DNA from 4 places in the Lysinibacillus sp. NPDC096418 genome. Region 1 is predicted to be linked to each of the others. Evidence: riboswitches for the same ligand, from Rfam matches in the RefSeq annotation. Region 1 holds a riboswitch; each other region holds the start of a gene.
The links. Region 1 has a riboswitch for thiamine pyrophosphate ahead of thiW (energy coupling factor transporter S component ThiW). Riboswitches for the same ligand answer to the same signal wherever they lie in the genome.
Positions count from the first base shown of each region.

Region 1 (6,032 bases):
GAAGTTCCAAAATTTACAGCAATGACAGCAACTGATCAAACGAATATTGAACAAAGTTTGCAATTAGCAACAGGAATTGTTGACCCGAAAAAAGCGACAAGACTAGTTTTATTAACGGATGCTAATGAAACAAATGGCAATGTCCGTGAATTTATGACGAAACTAAAGGGCTCAAATATTAGCGTGGATGTTGTACCATTCAATAGACCTGTTGCGAATGATGTATCGTTAAAGAGCTTTGTATCACCTCAAGTTGCCTATGTTGGCGAACAACAGCAGCTTGTTACAGAAATTAATGCGACAACAGCAATACAAGGTGAAATATTACTATACGAAAATGATGCTTTGATTCACCGTGAGGCAGTCGAGTTAGCAGAAGGCTCAAATGTATTTACGTATAAGCACGCTGCAACAGCAGAAGGTCTTGTGAAATATGAAGCACTTGTACAAGTAGGACAGGATGCTATCTTTGAAAATAATAAATTGACGAGCGTTACGATGGTACAAAGTGAGCCGAAATTACTGATTGTCAATGGTCATGAAACAGCATCACCAATTGCGGCGGTGCTTGGACCAAATGCAATTTCCTATGATGTGGTAGATGCAAGAAGCTTGCCGAATGAACTCTCAAGTTACCTACAATACAATGCTATTATTTTTGATAATGTACCTGGCCATTTAGTCGGTGAGGCAAAAATGAGTGTGATAGAGCAGGCAGTTAAAAACTTTGGAGTTGGCTTCATGATGACAGGTGGGGAGAATAGCTTCGGCTTGGGTGGCTATTTTAAAACTCCAATTGAAACACTACTACCAGTTGAAATGGAGATAAAAGGCAAAGAACAGTTGCCTTCGCTTGGTTTAGTAATCGTCTTAGACAGATCAGGTAGTATGCATGGTTCAAAGCTAGAACTAGCTAAGGAAGCAGCTGCACGTTCTGTGGAGATGCTACGTGATGAAGATACGCTTGGTTTTATCGCCTTTGATGATCGACCATGGGAAATTATCGAAACAGGACCACTAGCCAATAAGGAAGAGGTGGTTGACACTATTCTATCGGTAACACCAGGTGGCGGTACAGAAATTTATAGTTCGCTCGCCGTGGCATATGAAAATTTAGCTAATCTAAAACTACAACGAAAACATATTATTTTGTTAACTGACGGACAGTCGCAGGCTGGGAATTATGAGGGGTTAATTGAGGAAGGTAAGGAAAACGGAGTGACGTTGTCAACGGTTGCGATTGGGCAAGATGCAGATGGCAATTTACTTGAAGCTTTGAGTGAAATGGGTAGTGGACGTTATTATGATGTCATTGATGAACAGATGATACCTTCGATTTTATCTCGTGAGACAGCGATGATTTCACGTACTTATATTGAAGACAACCCATTTTACCCGACAATTTATAATGCGCCGGGCTGGAATCAATTATTTGCAGGCGGTGTTCCGCAAATGAATGCTTATATTGGCACAACAGCAAAGCAAGGAGCAACTGTTATCGCAGAAAGTGAGAAAGAAGATCCAGTGCTTGCACAGTGGCAATATGGTCTTGGAAAAACTTTTGCTTTTACGTCTGATTCGACAGGAAAGTGGACAGGAGACTGGGCAAGATGGCAGGAATGGGGTACATTCTGGCAAACAGCCATTTCGCAAATGCTACCAAGTTATAATGATGTAGCTTACGATATACGTTTAGATGCAGACGGCTCATTCGTTATAACAGATCCGACTAATGAAGCAGCGTTTTTAGACATCGTAGCAGTTAACGAAGCGGGTGAAGAGCTAGAGATGCAACTTGAAACAATTTCTGCCTCGCAGATTCGAGCAGTCGTTCAGGCTGAGCCAGGGCTTATTTTCTTCCGTATTACGGATGAACAACAGGCTATTTATCAGGCAGGACTCAGTGTACCGTATAGCGCAGAATATGAATTGCGACCAGTGAACGACAAGCTGGTAGAGGAATTAACCAAGCAAACGGGCGGTGCAGTATTAGAAGAACCACAAGAAGTATTCCGTGACTTTACAAAAAAAGGGGCTGAACGTCAAAATATTGCAACGTGGCTATTATTGGCGGGAATGTTATTATTCTTCATCGATATTACCATTCGTCGATTTGGCTGGAGCATCTTCACTACCAAGAAACGTAAGGAAAAAGTTGTTGCTGAAACACCAGTGAAGGAAGAGGATACGAATGTGGCACAGTTATTAAAGGGAATGAAAAAACGTTAATAGTTGAAAATGAAAAACGATGGTTCATACATACGGGGTATATATGAACCATCGTTTTCATTGTTTTAGAGTTAAAACGGAGCATGTCGAGTGGTAAAAAAACACTTTGATGTCGTATTACAATGTTGAGTTAAGTTTATTAGCAATAACAGATTTTTGAAGACTTTTAGCAATGACTACGCCCAAGGTAGCCCCAATAACGCTAGATGTTATAAAAGCGGGCATGAAAAAGAATGTAGCTACAGATGTACCCAAAAGAAGGTGAGAATAGGGTACGGCTACGAGAGAAGCAAGAATACCCGTACCGAATATTTCACCAGCCCCAGCTAGCCACGCTTTTCCACTGTATTTAAAGGTAATAGATGCAAGGAGGGCGCCGATAACACTCCCGGGAATTGCTAAGAGTGAGCCTGTACCTGTTAAGATTCGGATGAGCGCTGTTACAAAGGCAATCATTACGGTAGGGATAGGTCCGAGCAAGATGGCGCTTATGACATTAATTGCATGTTGCACAGGGTAGGCGCGGGCAATACCTGTTGGAATGGAGACAAACGTTGAGCCAGCTACTGCAATCGCTACTAATAAGGCCATAATAGTTAATTTTTGAATAGACAATTTTTTCACTCCTTCAATAATCGTAAAAAAACCGCTTCCTTACAAATAGAAGGAAGCGGCTTTGCGTTTAAATATAAAAAAAGCAAGTAGTCGCCACTTCCCTACGCTAGTGTGAACTAGATCAGGTTCGAAGGGTCCGTATGAAATAAATACGTCTCAGTCTTAAAAAGACTCCCCTAGTGGTTTTGAAGCGATTTGATTTTCATTAATAATGTAACATGTTACTAATAATCGTCAATAAATATTCACGTTATTCTGAATCGGGCTTCATTAAATGTGGTGCTTTTTTTATTGTCCAGATAAGGGCAAGAAGGAAGCACGCAAATAAAATAATAGCACCGAAAATATAAGGGCTGTCCATATTCCAGTCAAATAATATGCCAGCTAATGCTGGACCAATCATATTACCAAGACTCATATAGGCATTATTGAGTCCAGCGGCAAAACCTTGTTCTTTACCTGCTAACTTGGAAATCAGCGTATTGACTGCTGGACGAATGAGCGTTGTTGCAGTAGAGAAAATCGTTGCAACAACTAAAATTAAAGCAAAGCCTGATACATATAAAATTAAGAAGATTGATATTGATGCAATGAGCAAATTGACTAAAACGACTTTCATCTCACCGAAACGCTTAAACAGTGGTGTAATGATAAACATTTGAACAACGACACCTACAGCACCACCAACTGTTAGAATTATTGCAATATCTGTTGGTGTGTAGTTGAATTTCTGTGTGACGAATAAAGATAAAGTCGCTTGGAAATTTGCGATGCCAAACGAGAAAACAAGCATGATGATCAGCATAACAAAGTAGGGCATTTTGACTGAGCGTACCATCTGCTTAGCGAGATTGTCCTGTTTTTGTGTTTTTTGTGATGCGTTTGGTTTTGTGTTTGGTAATAACACAAATGATAAGATGGCTGCTAAAACTGCAGCAACTCCAGCCATATAAAATGGAAAGTGAAGACTAACTGTAGATAAGAAGCCGCCAATTCCGGGACCAATCATAAAGCCTAATGACATGGCAGCCCCAAGCATCCCCATACCTTTACCACGTTCTTCATATGTAGTGACATCCGCTACAAACGCCATAATCGGGGGTGCGATGAAAGCAGAACCTAAACCTCCTAAAAAGCGAGCGACAAAGAGCATCCAAACTTCCGTAGAAAGTCCAAAAGCAATTTGTGAAAGACCAGTTACCACAAGTCCAAAAATAATAAGATTTTTACGACCATATTGATCTGAAAGGTTCCCAGCTATCGGTGAAAACACGAATTGTGCTAGTGCAAATGTTGCAATGAGCATGCCGAGAACTTGTCCTGCTGCACCAAAAATTTTCAAATACTCAGGCATGACGGGAATGATGATACCAATGCTTCCCATGGCTATGAACATATTAAACATTAAAATATATAGAGCGGTTTTATTTGATGTCTGTTGGGCCATTTTATAGCCTCCTTTTGTGTAATCTATTCAAATATACTACAGTCTAACATAACGGGTACTCAGTTGCTATTGACTAAAAGTCTGACTGTATACTTTTATTTTCAATTACAAAAAGCTATCACTCCAGTGACTAACTGGAGTGATAGCTCTATTTAATTTAACGAATACTCATTTTAAATTCTAAAAACAATTCGTTGTATTTGCCTAAATAATCAGGTCCTAAGTTTTTATAAACCTCTAACGTATCACGTTGTTCTTCAGTTGGATAATAACGTTCGTCCATGACAACTTCCTCATCCATTAATGCCATAGCAGCAATGTTTGGTGTTGAGTAGCCAACAAAATCAGCATTTTTCGCACCAGAGTCAGCATCTAACATGAAATTAATGAAAGCATGTGCACCATCTATATTTTTCGAAGTTTTTGGAATGACCATATTATCAAACCATAAGTTTGAACCTTCTTCTGGTACTGCAAAGTCCAAGTCTTCATTTTCATACATCATGTCAGCGGCTTGGCCAGACCAAGTAAGTGCAACTGTCGCCTCGTTATTAACCATTAGTGGTGTTATTTCATCACCGATAATGGCTTTGACGTTTGGTGCAAGTTTAATTAACTTATCCGTCGCTGAATGTAACTCATTATTATCTAAAGAATTTAATGAATAACCAAGACTGTTTAAGCCCATTCCGATAACCTCACGTGCACCGTCTACTAAAAAGACTGTTCTTTTTAATGAAGGATCCCATAAGTCTTCCCAAGAAGAGAAGTCTAAATCTCCAACCAAACTGGGATTATAGACAATCCCAACTGTACCCCAAAAATACGGGACAGAATATTTATTGTCGTCGTCGAAAGGTAAATCTAAAAAGTATGGGTCAATATTTTTCATGTTCGGAATTTTTGAATGGTCAAGAGGAATGAGTAAATCTTCCTCTTTCATTTTTTCAATCATGTATTCAGAAGGAATCGCAATATCGTAAGCTGTTCCACCTTGTTGAACCTTTGTCATCATGGCTTCATTTGAGTCAAATGTTTCGTAAATAACATGGATACCTGTTTCTTTTTCAAATTGCTTTAGTAAATCAGGATCGATGTATTCACCCCAGTTGAAAATGGTAAGCGTATCTTTTCCACCTTTTCCACTACCAGCACTCATTGCGTTCCCAGCATACATTAAAAGGGCGGTAACGACAAGAATGGCGATTGTTGCTTGAATTAATGATTTCATTAATGTCCCCCCGTTCTTTTACTTGTACGACTTGTCACGAAGTAATAACCGATTACGATTAACACAGTCACGAAGAATACTAAACCAGAAATTGCATTTACAGTTAAGGAAATTCCGGCACGTGCCATCGAGTAGATTTCAACTGATAGCGTACTGAAGCCGTTACCCGTTACGAAAAATGTCACCGCAAAGTCATCTAAAGAATACGTTAAGGCGAGGAAGAATCCTGCGAAAATACCTGGCTTAATATAAGGCAAGATGACACGCATCATCACATCTTTTTTTGTTGCACCAAGGTCAAGTGCAGCATCAATTAAAGATTTATTCATTTCAAGTAATTTTGGTAATACCATTAAAACGACGATTGGTACACTAAACGCAACGTGCGCTAGTAGTACAGATGCAAAGCCCAGCTTAATACCAACCATTGTGAATAATATTAAAAAGCTAGCTCCAATAATAACGTCTGGGCTGACGATTAATACATTGTTTAACGATAGTAATGTATTG
Region 1 covers NZ_JBIWEY010000003.1:231,649-237,680, forward strand. Annotated here, with positions in the region: gene ACIQZG_RS05385 (VWA domain-containing protein) at 1-2,229, shown strand, start outside; gene thiW (energy coupling factor transporter S component ThiW) at 2,347-2,844, opposite strand; TPP riboswitch at 2,926-3,032, opposite strand; gene ACIQZG_RS05395 (MFS transporter) at 3,095-4,291, opposite strand; gene ACIQZG_RS05400 (ABC transporter substrate-binding protein) at 4,449-5,522, opposite strand; gene ACIQZG_RS05405 (ABC transporter permease) at 5,522-6,032, opposite strand, start outside.

Region 2 (6,032 bases), on a different contig from region 1:
CAAATTTCAAGTGATTGAAGCGTTGGAATAAGCTTATGGCCAGTGAGGAGCTTTAAGGCTTGTGTCACTTGAAGGGATGCAATGATTTGAACGATTGGACTAATCACACCAACTGTATCACATGTCATTCCATCAAGTGGTAGGTGAGTCATGAGACAGTGTAAGCATGGCGTTTGTCCAGGGATAATAGGGAAAGTTAAGCCGTAACTCCCGACACAAGCACCGAATATAAATGGAATGCTGTGTTTAACCGCTGCGTCATTGACAACCATTCTAGTTTCGAAATTGTCTGTCGCATCAATAATGATCGATTGATTTTTTACCAATGCTTCTATATTAGAGCTGTTGATATCCATGATGTGACTGTTAATCGTAATCTCGCTGTTGATTTGTTGTAAGCGAGTTTTGGCAGCAACTGCTTTTGGCAGTTTATCACTTGCATCCGCTTCCGTATAAAGCTGCTGTCTTTGTAAGTTGCTAAATTCCACATAATCACGGTCTACAATCGTCAGTGTGCCGACGCCAGCCCTAGCAAGCATTTCTGCACTAGCAGAACCTAGAGCGCCTGCACCGATTATTAATGCTTGTGCATGTTGAATTTGAGCTTGCCCTTTATCACCTAAAAATAGTGCCTGTTTTTGATAGCGGGTATTCAAGAAGTCACCATCCCCGTAATAGGACTACTCGCTTCACCGTAGTTTTTTGCTGCTATTCTGCCAGCTTGGTAGCCTAGTTGGCCGGCTTCTATTGCGAGCTTCATGGCTAGTGCCATTTTTACAGGGTCTTGTGCGCCTGAAACAGCTGTGTTAAGTAGTACTCCGTCAGCACCTAACTCCATTGCAAATGCTGCATCCTTTGGTGATCCAATACCAGCATCCACAATGACAGGAACAGAGGATTGATCAATTATAAACTGAAGATTTAATGGGTTAATCAGCCCTTTTCCAGAGCCAATCGGGGAAGCACCAGGCATAATTGCATGGACGCCAAGCTGTTCTAGTCTTTTGGCTAAGACGACATCATCGGATGTGTAAGGTAGCACGATAAAACCTTCTTCTAATAACATTTCAGAAGCCATTAATGTTTCAACTGGGTCTGGTAAGAGTGATTTGTTGCAGCCGATAACTTCGACTTTAATCATGTCACATAGACCAGAAGCTTTTGCCAGTTTGGCAATCCGTACAGCTTCTTCCGCCGTTTTTGCGCCAGCTGTATTTGGGAGTAACTTATATTTTGTTAGATCTAATTGTTCGAGAAAGTTTGGTTGAGATGATTCGAAGATATTCATTCTTCGTACTGCAAATGTTAAAATCTCTGTTCCTGAAATTTCTACTGCTTCTTTTTGAACCTCAAAGGAAGGGAATTTCCCTGTTCCTAGTAATAGATTTGATTTGAATGTGTGATTTCCTATTGTTAACATGATTATCCTCCTCCTACAAAATGCACAATTTCTATTGCGTCTCGGTCAGACAACATCTGTGATGCGTACCGTTCTTTATAGACAATCTCTTTATTCAGTTCTACTACGACAATGCGATTTTCTAACGAATATAACGCTAGTAAGTCTTGAACCGACTGTACAGTTTCAGGTAGTTCAGTAGATTTTCCATTTAATTGAATAGCGCGCATAGTTTCACCCCCTTAAAAGCGATTAACTTTAAATGCGTCAATCCATTCTTTTTTAACTTCTTGTTTGACAATCAAATCTCGAATCATTTGTCCTGTTGCAGGTGCTAACAAAATGCCATTTCGAAAGTGACCCGTGGCAAATAAAATACCTTCATCTTCAGGGTGGTAGCCAATAAACGGTTTTTTATCAAAGGTTTGAGGACGTAACCCTGCCCAACAAGATTCAATTTTCAAATCGGTAACAGTTGGAAGCATTGTTTTAGCTTTCGCAATGAGACTTTCTAAACCACCAAGTGTAGGCTGTTCGTGCCAATCATTTTTCACCATAGTTGCCCCAATGACTAGTCTACCGTTATTTCGCGGTACGATATAACAGTGTTCATGGAATAGCGTATGCTTTAGAAGCGGCTGTACACTGGAAACAGAGATGCATTCACCTTTGACAGGAGAGAGTGTGTGGTGCAAACCGAGCTGATGGAAAAAGCTTGAGCTCCAGACACCATTGGCAACAACGACTGTCTTAGCTTGGAAAGCGCCTTTATTTGTTTTGATTATGTAGATGCTATCCTCTTTTTGAATTGCAAAAACGGGCGTATATTCAAAGATAGAAGCACCATATATTTGAGCACATTTGCTAAAGGCCAGACATGTAGAGTGGGGGAGCACATGAACATCATCTTCAATATAAGCTGCGCCAAAAATATTTGATGACACTGCGTTCTCTCTGTTTCTCATTTCAACACTGTCATACCAGCTAACAGTCGGAAGAGAGAGGGTAGCACTAAGCTCCTCTTTTTCTTGCTCCGAGAAAGCAAGCTGAAAAATCCCACCTTTTCTAAGTTCGATATCGACACCACTTAACTCTCTAAGTTCATCTTTAAGGTCAAAATAGGTTAATTGACTACTTCGAGCAAACGGATAAAAAATCTCAAAATCATCACATTCTGAATGGGCCCCCAACATGCCTGCTGCCGCTCTCGTGGATTTACTTGCAATTTGTTTTTCTTCAAAAACAGCTACATCAATTTTTTCTTTCGCTAAATAGTAAGCGATGGAACAACCAATAATGCCACCACCAATGATTGCCACATCATAATTTGTTTTCATATTCATACTCCTGACATTTTTTTGAATATATTAATGCTGATTTATAAGGATTATCTGAAGAGAAAATACCAGACATAATGGCAATACCATCTGCTTTTGCCTCTCGAAGTTGGTATACGCGCTCTGGAGTTATACCCCCAATAGCAAAAACGGGAATCTGTAACTCTTTTTTTATATCGAACAAGGCATGTACGCCATTTGGGACTATTCCTTCTTTGCAATTTGTTTCAAAACAATGCCCATACAGCACATAATCTGCCCCATCCGCCTCCGCTTGTTTGGCTTCTGAGAGTGAATGAACCGAACGACCAATCCGTAGGTGAGGGAAGGATGCTCGTACTTCCTTCACGGGAAGGCTATGTGATGGTAGATGAATGTTTGGGTTATCTGTTAGTAGTGCAATATCTAAACGATCATGAATGACAATCTTTTCTTTGTTCACCCCGAGTTGTACTAAAAGATTTACGAGTAACAGAATTTCATGTGCTGTTTTTGATTTTTCACGTATGTGAATGTAATCGACAAGCTGATGAATGTTAGTTAATTTGCTAGCTAATTCGTGAACGGTATGTGAATCATCCGTCATGGCAATCAGTTTCATATTGTTTGCCCCCTTAATCATAAATTGACGCAAAAAAACCACTAACCTAATAAAAAGGAAAGTGGTTTTGTTAATTGTACGAAAAAAGCACAAAAACAATAAACACTTCCCTACGCAGATACGAATCTGTTCAGGTTATGAGGGTTTAAAAGTAGCTACTTTATTCTCAGCCCTTATCAAGGGATCCCCTAGTGAATTGATTGAATATTTTTATCTTAAAATAGTAAATTGTTTCATGTATCAAATATATTTTTTCCATAGTTAATACTAAGTTAAAGTATCATAATAATAAAAAACATTCAACGGAAATCTGAAAATTCAATTAAAGTTAGGTCTTTTTTCGTTAATATTGGGTATGTATGAATATAATAAAAGCTAAATGTAAACGGAACTTCAATAAATGGGAATTTGTATTATTTATGTATTCGGTTCGGAAGTATAAAATTTCATAAAATGTTGAGCTTCATCAGTTGTTCGGAGCTGTGCCCGCGGAAAGCGTCTGCCGTAGCGGTGAACAATGGCTACGAAGTAGACTAAAAAACAAAGCCTCAGAAATTTTACGATTAGTAAAATTTTCGAGGCTTTTCATTTTTGATGTTAGCTGTTTTGTCCCAGCCTCTTTTACTTTAGCGTCAGAACGATATCTAGTGGCATTCATGTGCTGTCACCTTCTTTCTTAATTGAAAATGTAGTCTACGCAATAGAAGGCTGTGTTTTATAATGTTTTGAATTTGAATCGAAAGGGTATTTAGAAAAAAACAAAATAATATCGGATTTATTGTTGCTTGTAATAATATGTCGATTTGTATCATTTATTAAGTTATCTTATATTTTTTAGAAATGATGGCATATTGAGTGGTATAATCTAAATCCTTTTCTCTAAAAATGGTTGTTATGTTTTTTGAAATCTAATTAAAGAATGATAGCCCCTTAATTAAAAAAGATGAGGAGGGTACAAATGTTAGCTACTTGGACTTGGGTGAGTACCATTGTATTAAGTCTGTTTTTTATTTTAATGTCATTAGTATTTAGAAAGAAATCGAGTGAAAGTTTTTTGCAGTTTGCTATTGCAGGCGGGACACTTCCCTTTTTTCTAATTTTATTTAGCGATATTGCAACAATAATGGGCGTTGGGAATTTTATTGGACACTCTTCAAAAGGCTTTGAATCAGGTATTGCGAATATTCCATTCATTATTGGTGAACAAGGTTCCAAAATCCTGTTTGCTTTAATTTTTGCGGGTTTTGCAGCCCGTTTTACTTACAAGAGTATTGGTGAACTACTTAATGATTTGATTCTAAGAGATAGAATTTCTAGGGCAATTGTAGGGATTCTAACTTCTGGCATCATGATTGCGTGGATTGGTGGTCAAGCAAAAGGAATGGGCTCATTATTTGCCGTGTTTACCAATACGGATCCTTTGCCACTAATCTTCTTTTTCTCTGGCGTCTTTATTTTATATACGATGATCGGTGGCATGTACTCCGTAGTTTGGACTGATTTTGTTCAAGGTGTTCTATTAATTGGTCTTGCAGTTTGGTTTTACATTAGCGTGTTCGCAAAAATTGATTTTAGCTATTCAAAATTAAAGACAATGTTACTAGAAGTGGATGCTGGACAATTAACAGAATTGAGTATTTCCGGATGGGAAGTAGTAACGTTATTTATTACTGGATGCTTTGGTATTTTAGCAGCTCAAGTATATTGGCAACGTAGTTTTGCCGCGGATAATCCAAAATCCGCAAGTAGGGCAATGTTGTATAGTGGTTTTTTTGCGATTATATTTACTATTTTATCTTCTGTTACAGGAATGATTGTTAAAGCAATGAATCCAAGCTTAGAGGCGGGAAATGCAGTCTCGTGGTTAATCATGAACGAAATGACCGAACTAGCAGCCCTTTTATTCTTTATTTTAATTTTCTTAGCGGCCATTTCAAGCGCATCTTCACAATTGCATTCAGCTGCCATTGTTATTGTGAACGATGTTGTGATTCCTTTCAAAAAAGGTTTGAAAGATAAAACGTTAATAAAGCTATCTAAATGGTTAGTCGTACTTGTAGGCATCTTCTCGATTACTGCGGCCATTTATTCTGAATCGATCATTAGCTTATTTTCATTTGCATATACGATGGCAGGTGGTGGAGTAGTGCCTGTATTAATCGTGGGGCTCTTGTGGAAATCTCGTAAATCGGAACAATTTGAAATGGGTTCCCACAATAGTAAAGTATCCATTTGGGGTGGAAGAGTAGGTTTAATTTCGGGGGCTACTTTTGCAATTTTGTTCGGTATTTTGTGGGGTGTGTTGGCTTCAGTGATACTAACAATTGTTGTTTCAATAGTTCTGCCAAATAAAAGAGAGTTTAATAAAATTGAATTTAACCAAACTGAAAGCTAAAGATTCCATCTGTTTTGAGGGAAATTGAAAGGCTAAAGTCAGTAACCTATTTCTTAGGGGGCTAAGGGTTGAGACAAAAAGTTATTGTTATCGGCGGAGGGATAATTGGCACCTCAGTAACTTATTACCTTTCTAAAAAAGATATAGAAGTACTGTTATTTGAGGCAAAAGATATTGCTGCTGGTACGTCTGGATCGTGCGATAAAGCCATAATGCTCCAGTCCAAAAAAACGGGACCAAACTTAGATTTAGCATTGGCGAGTGCTAAGATGTTTGAAAACTTAGAATCGGAACTTGGGG
Region 2 covers NZ_JBIWEY010000008.1:127,828-133,859, reverse strand. Annotated here, with positions in the region: gene ACIQZG_RS09655 (ThiF family adenylyltransferase) at 1-656, opposite strand, end outside; gene ACIQZG_RS09650 (thiazole synthase) at 653-1,426, opposite strand; gene thiS (sulfur carrier protein ThiS) at 1,423-1,629, opposite strand; gene thiO (glycine oxidase ThiO) at 1,642-2,736, opposite strand; gene tenI (thiazole tautomerase TenI) at 2,720-3,337, opposite strand; TPP riboswitch at 3,428-3,537, opposite strand; gene ACIQZG_RS09630 (hypothetical protein) at 3,804-3,995, opposite strand; gene ACIQZG_RS09625 (sodium:solute symporter family protein) at 4,296-5,732, shown strand; gene ACIQZG_RS09620 (NAD(P)/FAD-dependent oxidoreductase) at 5,801-6,032, shown strand, end outside.
Region 2: another riboswitch for thiamine pyrophosphate. It lies ahead of tenI (thiazole tautomerase TenI); the one in region 1 lies ahead of thiW (energy coupling factor transporter S component ThiW).

Region 3 (6,032 bases), on a different contig from region 1:
TTCTGATATCATTTACTTCTTTAGTGAAATTCATACTAGCAGAATCTAATAGAGCAATTCGTAGAGCGACTCCCTCAGGATCATCTTTCTTATCAATTTGTAGCTCGTCGATAGCATCGTTCAACTCAGTCCCGATATAATACTCTACAGCAGCTTTCTGAGAGGGAGTTAATTTTTTAAATTCTAGGTAAGTGTTGATTAACTTTTTTAACTCATTACCTTTAGAATAATCATGATACATTTTGATAACTTTTGCTACAGCTTCCTCATCTACTGCAATCGGGATGTTCGCTTCTGTTCCGTCTGCTTTTTTATATTTTAGCGTTGTACCTGTGATTACTAAATCACGGACGTACGTTGGAACAAGTAGCGTTAAATCAGTACCGTCAGTATTGACTTTGTATAAATAGTTTTTGTCCGTCACATTACTAAAATAAAGCCAGCCATTATCATGCACTAAATAAGCAGCTTCTACATCATTCGAGTTACTACCTTTAAAAGTAAACTCTTCAAATTTATCGGCACTTTCACCGATTGTCGGTAATGGTTTTAAGCTTAGTCGTGCTAGCACGCCATCTGTTCTTACATAGTAAAGCCAGCTATTTTCAGGAATAGGATTGAAGACGTTTTGTAACTTCGCATAACTTTCATGAGATGTTGTTTCAACAATTACACCTGAAGGAAGAGTGCTTAGGACTGTATGTGTAGAAAATCCACCCATACCTCTTAAGAAATATTCATAGCTAATAGCCTTGCCATCAGTAATGCTTGTATCGCGAATTGAAGGTTCATCCAATGCAGTATCGAGGTAGTAGTGCTTTCCTTTATATTCCACGACGTTCCAAGCATGTGGTGTGCCTGCGTATGTACCTGTCATGTAATAAGCTTTAATACCAGCCTCATTTAATAGATAGTAGGTAAGAAGCGCATAGGCTTGGCTTAGTCCTTTCTTTTCCATTAAAAGTGTATAGGCTGCGTGTGGGCTCCCCGTTGTATCTTTTGTAAACGTAGCATAAGTCACAACATAATCATGAATTGCTTTGATTTTTTGGAAATCTGTCATGTTTTCCGTAATGAGTTCGTTCTTAATAATCCTTTCAACTCTTGTTTTAAGGGTTTCCTCTGTGTTGAAATTCGTATTGTATTTGATTGTAAAATTAATCGTTACATTATTGACATAGCCTGAATACGTATAGTCACGAGAGATTGTGGCTGCTTTGTAGATGGCGTTGTCTGGGTCTAAATCAAACCTGTCATAAATAGCATTCAGATCTTCTTGGAGTTTTGCCGTTTCACCTGTGTATTTTACATTGAAGCTTTCCTCGTACTTCTGGAATTTCCCTTTTAGAATAGTTTCTAGTTCTGCAACACCTTTGGCAGTTTCTATAGTTGTAGTTGTTGCTGTGGGTGCACCCAGTGAAAATGTTTGTCGTTGTGGTTTCGCATCAAAAACATGTTGTGGATTGACCCAAGAACCTGAAACCTCAGGAATGGGTTGCTCTGTTGCTGCCTGAACGTCTACATCTGGAACCATCGTAATCATAGCTGGAATAGCTGCAACGGATAGTAGGGCAATTTTTTGTTTACGCTTCATATGAATAGATCTCCTTTTCTGGTAAATACGTTTATCAATATCCTTATTTTATCATTTATATTAATGCGTTGGATTTACTATTTGTCGAATTGGCTATTAATAAGCCTATAGTAGGAGACTGGTTGTGCATTTTTTTTTGCATTTGAAATAGCCAATTTCCGTTCGAAAATGTAATGAAATTAATTCATCTTTCAGAGAAATATATCGGCATTTAGCAGGAAAACTTAACCATATTTAACTTATTGCAACCCTTGCATGAGTATTGACCAAGCTAATGGACAGTTCTACTATTATAGATACAGATGAAAGGGGGACAACCATATGATGTATCTCGGCATGATTTTCTTCCAAATTGTTGCCCCGATTTTAGTGTTGCTCGTGTTAGGTGCTATTTTGCAGAGGAAGTTTCGTTTTAATTTAAAGGCACTATCGCAGTTGATTACGTATTGTTTTATGCCGGCAGCGGTGTTTTTGAATATATATGAAACGAGTATGGAGCTGTCGGTGCTAGGGCAGGTGGCGTTGTTTATTACGCTTTTTATCGGCAGTCAGATGGTGCTTAGTCACTTTTTAGCGAAGTTACTAGGGCTTGCGAAAACAGAAGCGGCAGTTTTTAAAAATAGCGTTGTGCTCATTAATTCTGGCAACTACGGTATTCCAGTGGCGCAAATGATTTTCGTGACGCAGCCGATTGGTGTGGCGATTCAAGTGATTCTTGTCATCTTTCAAAACATGACGACGTATACATATGGACTTTATAATCTCATTTCCTCCACGAAATCAGTACTCGCAATCGCGAAGGATTTCCTCAAAATGCCGATTATTCATGCGCTTATTATTGGGGTGACGATGAATTTCTTCGATATTGGTATTCCGCAATTTATCCGTATTCCAATTGACCATGTGGCAGAAGGTTTTATTGCAGTGGCTTTGATTACACTCGGTGCTCAACTATCACAGCTTGAAATTAAATCGATGTTCAATAAGACGGTATTGGTCAGCTGCATTACAAGATTGATTATTGGTCCAGCTGTGGCGTTACTTATTATTTTTGCATTAGGTTTAGATGGTGTCGTGGCACAGTCGCTCTTAATCGCGAGCTCGTTCCCAACGTCACGCAATAGCTCAAGTCTCGCTTTAGAATATGATGTAGAATCGGCAACAGCAGCGCAAACGGTATTATTCTCTACGATTGTGAGTTGTGTCACAGTGACAATTGTTATATATATGGCTGAAATGTTATTTGCTTAATAGTTGACGAGGGAAAGAATTGTGATTCTCATGTGTCGCGTGTGTGTCGAAAAACCGCTTCAATTGGATAAAATGAACCAATTATTTATTTATCTTCCATTTGGTGAGTAACTTTGCTACACTAACAACAAACTGAATAGCCTTAACTAGGGGAGTCCGATGAGTCGGGCTGAGAGGGAAACGCACTGAAGTTTCTTGACCCTTTGGACCTGATCTGGCTCATACCAGCGTGGGAAAGTTAATGATGACTGCATTGTTTTTTGTGGTCAATACAACCTTTACATTCGTAGCCGGATCCAATATTTTTTTGGATTCGGCTTTTCTTTTGTAGTAGCTCGTTGGAGTGAGCTAGGTTCGGTCCTGAAAATTTATTTTAAAAGGGAGCGGAAATGTTCATGACAACAGTTAACGAGAAAAACATTACCATTATGTCGAGCTTTGATGGCAGTAAAAAAGTATATGTGGAAGGGTCAAGACCGGATATTTTAGTACCGATGCGTGAGATTGCACTTAGTCCAACAACAGGCAGTTTTGGGGAAGGGGAAAACCCGCCAGTGCGTGTTTACGATACGAGTGGTCCCTATACAGATCCAACGTACAATATTGACATTACGAAGGGACTGCCAGCGTTACGTAGTGCTTGGATTAGAGAGCGCGGGGACGTAGAGGAATACGAAGGTCGTACGATTAAACCTGAGGATAATGGCTTCCGAAATGTAGATGATCCACGAATGAAAGAGAATATTTTTCCTGGTCTTTATCGTAAGCCAATCCGTGCGAAAAAGGGACATAATGTGACGCAACTGCATTATGCAAGAAAGGGTATTATCACGCCAGAAATGGAGTTTGTAGCAATTCGTGAAAACATGGATCCTGAATTTGTGCGTGCTGAAATTGCGGCGGGTCGTGCTATTATGCCATCTAATATTAATCATCCTGAAGCAGAGCCGATGATTATTGGGCGGAACTTTCATGTGAAGATTAATGCGAATATTGGTAATTCTGCAGTATCCTCATCCATTGCGGAGGAAGTCGAAAAGATGACGTGGGCAACACGCTGGGGCGCAGATAATATTATGGATTTATCGACGGGTAAACATATTCATACGACACGTGAATGGATTATTCGCAATGCGGCTGTGCCAGTAGGAACGGTACCAATTTATCAGGCGCTTGAAAAGGTCAATGGTGTTGCGGAGGACTTAACGTGGGAAGTTTATCGCGATACGTTAATCGAGCAGGCAGAGCAAGGTGTCGATTATTTCACGATTCATGCGGGGGTATTATTGCGATATGTGCCGCTGACAGCAAATCGTGTGACGGGGATAGTATCACGAGGTGGTTCGATTATGGCGCAGTGGTGCTTATTCCATCATCAAGAGAACTTCCTATATACGCATTTTGAAGAAATTTGTGAAATTATGAAAGCGTACGATGTTGCCTTTTCACTAGGGGATGGCTTACGCCCAGGTTCGATTGCAGATGCCAATGATGAGGCACAGTTTGCTGAGCTTGATACGTTAGGGGAACTGACGCAAATTGCTTGGCAACATGACGTGCAGGTGATGGTGGAAGGGCCGGGGCACGTGCCAATGCATTTGATTAAGGAAAATATGGATAAGCAATTGGAAGTATGTAAGGAGGCGCCTTTCTATACATTAGGGCCATTAACGACAGATATTGCACCAGGTTACGATCATATTACATCTGCTATAGGTGCGGCGATGATTGGTTGGTTCGGTACAGCGATGCTTTGCTATGTGACACCGAAGGAACACCTAGGTTTGCCGAATCGTGAGGACGTTCGCGTTGGTGTGATTACTTATAAAATTGCGGCGCATGCGGCGGACTTAGCAAAGGGTCATCCTGGAGCGCAAGTGCGTGATAATGCATTATCAAAGGCGCGTTTCGAATTCCGTTGGCGCGATCAATTCAATTTGTCACTAGATCCAGAACGAGCAGTGGAATACCATGATGAAACACTACCAGCAGAGGGTGCAAAAACTGCACATTTCTGTTCTATGTGTGGACCGAAGTTTTGTAGTATGAGAATTTCACAAGATATTCGGAACTATGCGAAAGAGAAGGATTTGAATACAACAGAGGCCATCCATCAAGGGATGCAGGAGAAGGCGAAGGAATTTAAAAAGGCTGGTAGTCAGATTTATCAATAATAAAGAGAGGCTTGTGTCTATGGGTAATTTCTTATCTTAGACACAAGCCTCTTACTTTATTAGAGTTTAAACTTATTGACTTCTTGTTGTACTTTTAGTGCACCATCCGTTAGTGATTTTGCAACGTCGCTAATTTCTTGAACTGTAGCAGACTGTTCTTCGGTAGCAGCGGCAATTCCTTCAGCTTCAGTGGAAGCTCGAATTGCGAGATTTGACATTTCGTTGATGGAAGCAGCAACTTCTTCAGTCGAAGCTGAGATTTCCTCAGTTGAAGCTGATACTTCTTGAATTTGGTTGGTCATATTCCTAATGGCTTGCATGATATTTTCGAATGAAACTTGTGCATCTTGAATGTAATTTACGCCATCCGCCACATTATGTGCAGTTGTCATTACAGCCTGTTCCACTTCTTTTGTATCTTTTTGAATAAGAGACGTTAGGGCGACAATTTGATGGGCTGATGCCTTAGATTCTTCTGCTAGTTTACGCACCTCGTCAGCGACGACGGCAAAACCTTTTCCGTGTTCCCCAGCACGTGCAGCTTCAATTGCAGCATTTAGTGCTAGTAAATTAGTTTGTTCTGAAATGTCTGTAATGACTTTCACAATACTTTCAATTTCAGCAGATTGTTTGCTCAACTGTTGAATCCGGTCGCTTGTTTCACTTGAAGATTGCTGAATGACCGTCATCTGCTGCTCCGCTGTTTGTAATGTTTGCTCACCAACAGTTGCCATGTCTTGTGTATCCATGGAGAGGGTATTTAATTCTTGTGTTGTTTCCGCAATTTTTTGCACAGCTTGCGCAGTTTCATCCATGGCTATTGAGCTTTCTTGGCCAGATGCAGCAGCTTGATTGGCACCTTCTGCTAGGCCGCCTGTACGTTTTGCAACATCTAAGGAGGCAATTGCTACTTCCTCTGTGCTAGCTGTTAATTGTTGTGCAGCTGCGGTTGTTTGTTCAACGTTTACTGTGACACTTTGAATGAGCGTATGTAAATTAATTTTCATGGTATT
Region 3 covers NZ_JBIWEY010000010.1:98,436-104,467, forward strand. Annotated here, with positions in the region: gene ACIQZG_RS10640 (S-layer homology domain-containing protein) at 1-1,594, opposite strand, end outside; gene ACIQZG_RS10645 (AEC family transporter) at 1,916-2,845, shown strand; TPP riboswitch at 2,984-3,098, shown strand; gene thiC (phosphomethylpyrimidine synthase ThiC) at 3,241-5,019, shown strand; gene ACIQZG_RS10655 (methyl-accepting chemotaxis protein) at 5,079-6,032, opposite strand, start outside.
Region 3: another riboswitch for thiamine pyrophosphate. It lies ahead of thiC (phosphomethylpyrimidine synthase ThiC); the one in region 1 lies ahead of thiW (energy coupling factor transporter S component ThiW).

Region 4 (6,032 bases), on a different contig from region 1:
GACGATAAATGGCACGTGATATTGTTGGCATAGTTTTTGACAATCGTTCGCAAATTTCTCATAAGCTTGACCAGTCAACGCTTTAGGTCCTTTTTCACGAAATTGAAACATTGTAATTCCAGCTTGTAATGCTTCTTCAAGTATGGCTAATGGTTCGCGTTGCTTCGTATTTTCAGTACCCATAATGAAGTAAAGCTGTAAATTCTTACGCTTCAAGTACAGTCACCTCACATGTATCTTTATATTTTTGATATGCAAAATGATTTGTTGGTCCGTGACCGTTGCCAATAACTAGATCATGTGTAATGGCCATTTGAATAAACTTTTTTGCTTCAACAATGGCTTGATCAAAGGGAATTCCTTGTGCAATAAAAGCAGTTAATGCGGCAGAGAATGTGCAGCCTGTTCCATGCGTATTTTTAGTATTTATGCGTTCTGATTGCATTGTAAATGATGAACCGTTATTTGAAAATACATAATCAGTAGCGTATTTTTCATCTGATAAATGCCCACCTTTAATAACAACGAACTGCACGCCTAATTGTAAAAGTGATTGTGCAGCTTGTTGAATATCATGAACAGTTTCAATCTTCATATCCGCAAGTACTTCTGCTTCTGGAATATTTGGTGTAAGGACACTCGCTAATGGCAGTAAATGAGTGCGTAATGCTTGGACTGCTTCTTGTTGTAATAAGTTTTCTCCACCTTTTGCAATCATTACAGGATCGACAATCAGTGGGATTCTTAAATCAGTAATGATAGTTGCGATTTTTTGAATAATATCTGATGAAAAGAGCATGCCCGTTTTGATTGCACTAATCGGGAAATCTTCTAATAAAGCAAGGAGTTGCTTTTCAACAAAACTTACTTCCGTCGGCAGAACACCAGAAACACCTAATGTATTTTGTGCCGTTAAGGCTGTAATGACTGAAGTGCCAAATACCTCTAATTCTTGGAATGTTTTTAAATCAGCTTGAATGCCAGCACCACCGCCACTATCGGAGCCAGCGATTGTTGTAACAATTTTCATTATTGTTCACCTTCCTTGGAAAGACGATGTAATTCATTTAGTACGGTTATCTGAAAATCACCAATATATTGTGTGCTCGAATATGCATTTTCAGCAATTTTTTTATAGGTCTTTAACGTATCGCCTAGTTGCGCAAAAGGTTCATCTCCTGCGACAAACGCAGCACCACAAATAGCACTTAGTAAACAACCTGTACCTGTAATTTCAGTCATTTGGCGATGACCACCAGGAATCCACCTTGATTGTACGCCATCCGAAATGAAATCTTCTTCACCTGTGACAATGACCATACATTTGTATTGTTGCGCAATTTTCGTTGCTTCATCAGATAGTGCCATTGAACCACTACCACTATCTACACCTTTTTGCTGCCAACTTATATTCGCAATGGCAGCTAGTTCTCCAATGTTGCAACGAATAAGGACAAATTTTATTTCAGCTAAAAGCTGTTTTACGGTTTCTTTACGGAAAGCTGTCGCACCAGCACCAACTGGATCCAAAATAACTGGGATTCCAAGTGCGTTTGCTTTTTTTCCAGCAAGTAGCATCGATTCTTTTGTCCGTTCGTTTAGTGTGCCAATATTAATCAATAAGGCTGACGCAAGTGATACCATCTTCTCAACTTCTTGCAATTCATCGGCCATTACTGGAGAAGCACCAATTGCTAGTAAACCGTTTGCTTGAAAATTGGCCACAACGTAATTCGTTATACTATGAATAAGAGGCTGTTTTTTTCGAATAGCTTGTAAAATCATCGTACGCTCTCCGGTACCCAATTTTCTTTCGTCCAGGCCATTTCCCAAAACTGTAATTCATAATAACAACTGTTTTTAAAATGACTTTTTAAAATTGCTAATTTTTCAGGAGAAGCTGCTGCAGCATAAGCGTTCATCATTGAGATTTGTTTTTGGATTGTTACTTGGAAATCGTCACTACTATACATCGCAATCCAATCTTCATATAGGTTAACACCAGGTTTTGCGTCTTTATAATACATTCCTATTTCTAAATAAAGCCATGGGCAAGGCATCATAGCAGCAAAAGCTTCAGCTACATCGCCATTATGCACGGCGCTATACATATGATTAATGTAATTGATAGCACCTGGAGCAGGTTCACTCTGCTCAAGTTCCTCTTTGGTTACATTTAATTCTAAGAAAACAGAGCGATGTAATTCTAGCTCAGCTTCATTAATGAATTTCGCTGTATCAGTGTAGTATGCGAATTCTTCAGGTGTTTCACATTTAGCAGCTGCAAATGCTAATACCTTGGCATAATGCTTTAAATAATAGGCATCTTGAATCATATAGTATTTAAACTTATCGAGTGGTAGAGTACCATCCGCAATCCCTTTTACAAATGGGTGCTGGAAACTTCCCTCCCAATAAATATCTGTTTCTTTTCTTAATTCGTTACAAAATGTCATTATAAGTCCTCCTCAAATTGGTGAACGTAAGCATACAAAAAAAGCTCTTTTTCGTCTGTGAAATACACGTAAAAAGAGCTTCTTCATCAAAAAAATGATGTACTGCTCCCTACGTCAGTATTAACTAACAGGTTCAAAGGGTCAGGTTTTACCTTCTCAACTCAAAATGAGTCCCCCCGCAATCAAAATATTTAGCTGAAAATTGGAACGAAAAAAGCTCTCCTACGAATGAGGAGAGCGTATGTACAAGAAAAGCATAAGCGCGATTGTACATTGCTCCCTACGTTAGTATTAACTAACAGGTTCAAAGGGTCAGGTTTTAACCTTCTCAACTCAAGATGAGTCCCCCTGCAAACATTTGATTTGACCACAATGTACCATACTTTCCCTATATGAACAAGGCAATTTTATTATATTTGAAAAGTGGTGACTGATGCCATACAAATAAATGTGATAATTGTCATAATTTTTAATTATTAGAGTGTTTTTCATTGAAATCTATGAAAAATGAGTTTTATAATAAGTTTAACAAAGGGGGCAATAATGATGAATAGACAAAATCTAATCGCACCAGAATGGTATAACATTGTAGAGGAATTTGAAAAGTATGCACAAGATCCAGAGAAAAATGCTTTAATTGTTTATAATGAAAGCGAAGAGATTGACTATATAACATATACAAGTTTACTAGAAAAAGCGAATCAAGTAGCGCATGTGTTAACAGCACAGGGATTAACAAAAGGGGATGTTATTCTCATTATGGTGCCTAGATCTATTGAGGCATATGTTGCATATATCGCTGCATTGAAAGTTGGTTTAGCTATTATTCCAAGCTCTGAAATGCTTAGAGCGAAGGATATTGATTATCGTATTACACATGCTGATGCCAAAGCGGTCATTGCTTATGAACCATATATTGAACAATTTGATGATGTTGAACATTTAGGTGGATTACAACAGTTTGTCATCGGACATGCACATGCACCATGGCAGCCACTACTTGAAAAAATGGAACAGCAGCCTACAAGTTTTATAAGTACTACACCAACCAAAAGTACAGATGTAGCATTTCTTGCGTATACGAGTGGGACAACCGGTAATCCAAAAGCTGCTATTCATACTCATAGTTGGGGTTATGCGCATTTACGCACGACAGCACCAAATTGGCTAGGTGTACAAGAAAATGACATCGTATGGGCGACTGCAGCACCTGGTTGGCAGAAATGGATTTGGAGTCCGTTCCTTGCAACGTTAGGAAGTGGGGCTACTGCTTTTGTTTACAAAGGTAAGTTTGATGCACCTACATATTTAACATTGCTCGAAAAATTCAAGGTGAATGTTCTTTGTTGTACGCCTACAGAATATCGCTATATGGCGGCACTTGAAAATTTACGTGACTATAATTTATCAGAAGTTCGCCAAGCTGTATCTGCAGGTGAGCCGTTAAATAGTGAAGTCGTGAACGTATTTTTAACTGCATTTAACTTACAAGTACGCGATGGTTATGGTCAAACCGAAAATACATTACTTGTTGGAACGATGGTTGGTATGGAAGCGCGTGTCGGCTCGATGGGCAAACCAACACCAGGTAATACGGTATCGATTATTGATGATTTTGGTAATCCTGTTTCGGAGGGTATTGTTGGTGATATTGCCGTACACAAAGAAACACCTGCGTTATTTAGTAAATACTTTAAGGACCCAGAGCGTACAAGCCTGCAATTCCGCGGCGATTGGTATATTACTGGTGACCGTGCATGTAAAGATAAAGACGGCTACTTTTGGTTTGAAGGGCGAGGCGATGATGTAATTATTTCCTCAGGTTACACGATTGGTCCGTTCGAAGTAGAAGATGCATTAATAAAGCATTCTACTGTGAAAGAAGTGGCAGTTGTAGCAAGTCCAGATGAGGTTAGAGGTAATATAGTAAAGGCATTTGTTGTATTACGCGAAGGAATTATTGGGGATTCGTCGCTTATTCAGCAATTACAAAATCATGTAAAGGACTTAACGGCACCCTATAAATATCCACGTGCTATAGAATTTGTGGAGGAATTGCCAAAGACAGCATCCGGCAAAATCCGCCGTGTGGAATTACGTCAACAAGAGCAAAAACAATATAATCATTAATTATTTCCTGGGGAATAATGTCGAAAATCAAAGTTCAAGCGCATTTTATGAACTTTGATTTTTTTATGTGTTAAAATTGTTATTTACGGCATGATGAATTGCGGGAAATTAGTGCATATTTGCAAATAAATGAAACGTTTTATCCATTCATTCGTATAAAATTTTAAGGAGGCGGAATAGAATGAATGCAAAAAGGTGGGTAGCCTTAATTATTGCGGGCGTATTACTAGTGGTTTCACTAGGAATCAATACGGTATTTGCGTTTTTAAAAGCTGATTTCTTCGGTAATTTTGATAGCGTAATTGCAGGCAATGATTTTGAAGTTTATGAAACTGTATTAGAAGGAAATAATTTTGATAAAAGAATTGCTCATTTAACATTGGACGGTACGATTCAAGATGTTGGCTCTGGTACGGTATGGCAACAGGTTACCTATGATCATCAGTTTTTCTTAGGGCAATTAGATAATATTTTAAATGATGAAACTGTTCAGGGTGTTGTATTGAGCGTGAATACACCAGGTGGTGGTGTAACGGAGTCAGCAGAAATTTATAAAAAACTCCTACAAATCAAAGAAGAACGACAAATCCCAATCTACGTATCAATGGGGTCAATGGCCGCTTCTGGTGGTTATTATATCTCAGCACCAGCTGACAAAATTTTCGCAAATCGCGATACGATTACAGGTTCAATTGGTGTCATCATGCAATCTATTAACTATCAAGCACTTGCTGAAAAAGTAGGTGTCAAATTTGAAACGTTTAAATCAGGCGAGCATAAAGATATGCTAAGCCCAATGCGTGATGTTACAGCAGAAGAACGAGCGATGATGCAAGAAATGATTAATGAGTCATATGAAGAGTTTGTTGATATTATTGAAAAGGGTCGTAACATGTCGGAAGCAGACGTGAAAAAGGTAGCGGATGGCCGAGTTCTTGGTGGCACAAAAGCGCTTGAGGCAGGTCTAATTGACGAAATTGGCGATAAAGAAGCAGCAATTGCTGCATTACGTGCGGATTATGATTTAGAAGATGCAGAACTATTCGAATACACATATAACGTGGATGGCTGGCAATCGTATCTTGGTATGAAAATTGGTTCATTTATTGGACCATCAGCAGAAGAAAAAATGCTGATGAAAATTATGTCTGACTATAGTGCGCCAAAAATGATGTACTTATACGGTGAATATTAAGGGGGGCATATCATGACTAATAATGAATTCGTTGTGCAAGGTCCATATCCTGATGACGCCGAATTAACTGGCTATACGCCCAAATTACCAACAAAAGAACGACACTATACATTAAAAACGGCTGGCTTTTGGGTACGCTTTTGGGCGTTTTTAATTGATTCCCTCGTTATATCAGCAGTTATTGGTATTTGTATTAACCCGATTTTCCACTTAATGGATTGGTCTTTATCAGATTCGGCTTGGTATGCACC
Region 4 covers NZ_JBIWEY010000001.1:456,838-462,869, reverse strand. Annotated here, with positions in the region: gene thiE (thiamine phosphate synthase) at 1-216, opposite strand, end outside; gene thiD (bifunctional hydroxymethylpyrimidine kinase/phosphomethylpyrimidine kinase) at 206-1,030, opposite strand; gene thiM (hydroxyethylthiazole kinase) at 1,030-1,785, opposite strand; gene tenA (thiaminase II) at 1,782-2,456, opposite strand; TPP riboswitch at 2,546-2,644, opposite strand; TPP riboswitch at 2,717-2,816, opposite strand; gene mbcS (acyl-CoA synthetase MbcS) at 3,003-4,586, shown strand; gene sppA (signal peptide peptidase SppA) at 4,768-5,781, shown strand; gene ACIQZG_RS02155 (RDD family protein) at 5,794-6,032, shown strand, end outside.
Region 4: another riboswitch for thiamine pyrophosphate. It lies ahead of tenA (thiaminase II); the one in region 1 lies ahead of thiW (energy coupling factor transporter S component ThiW).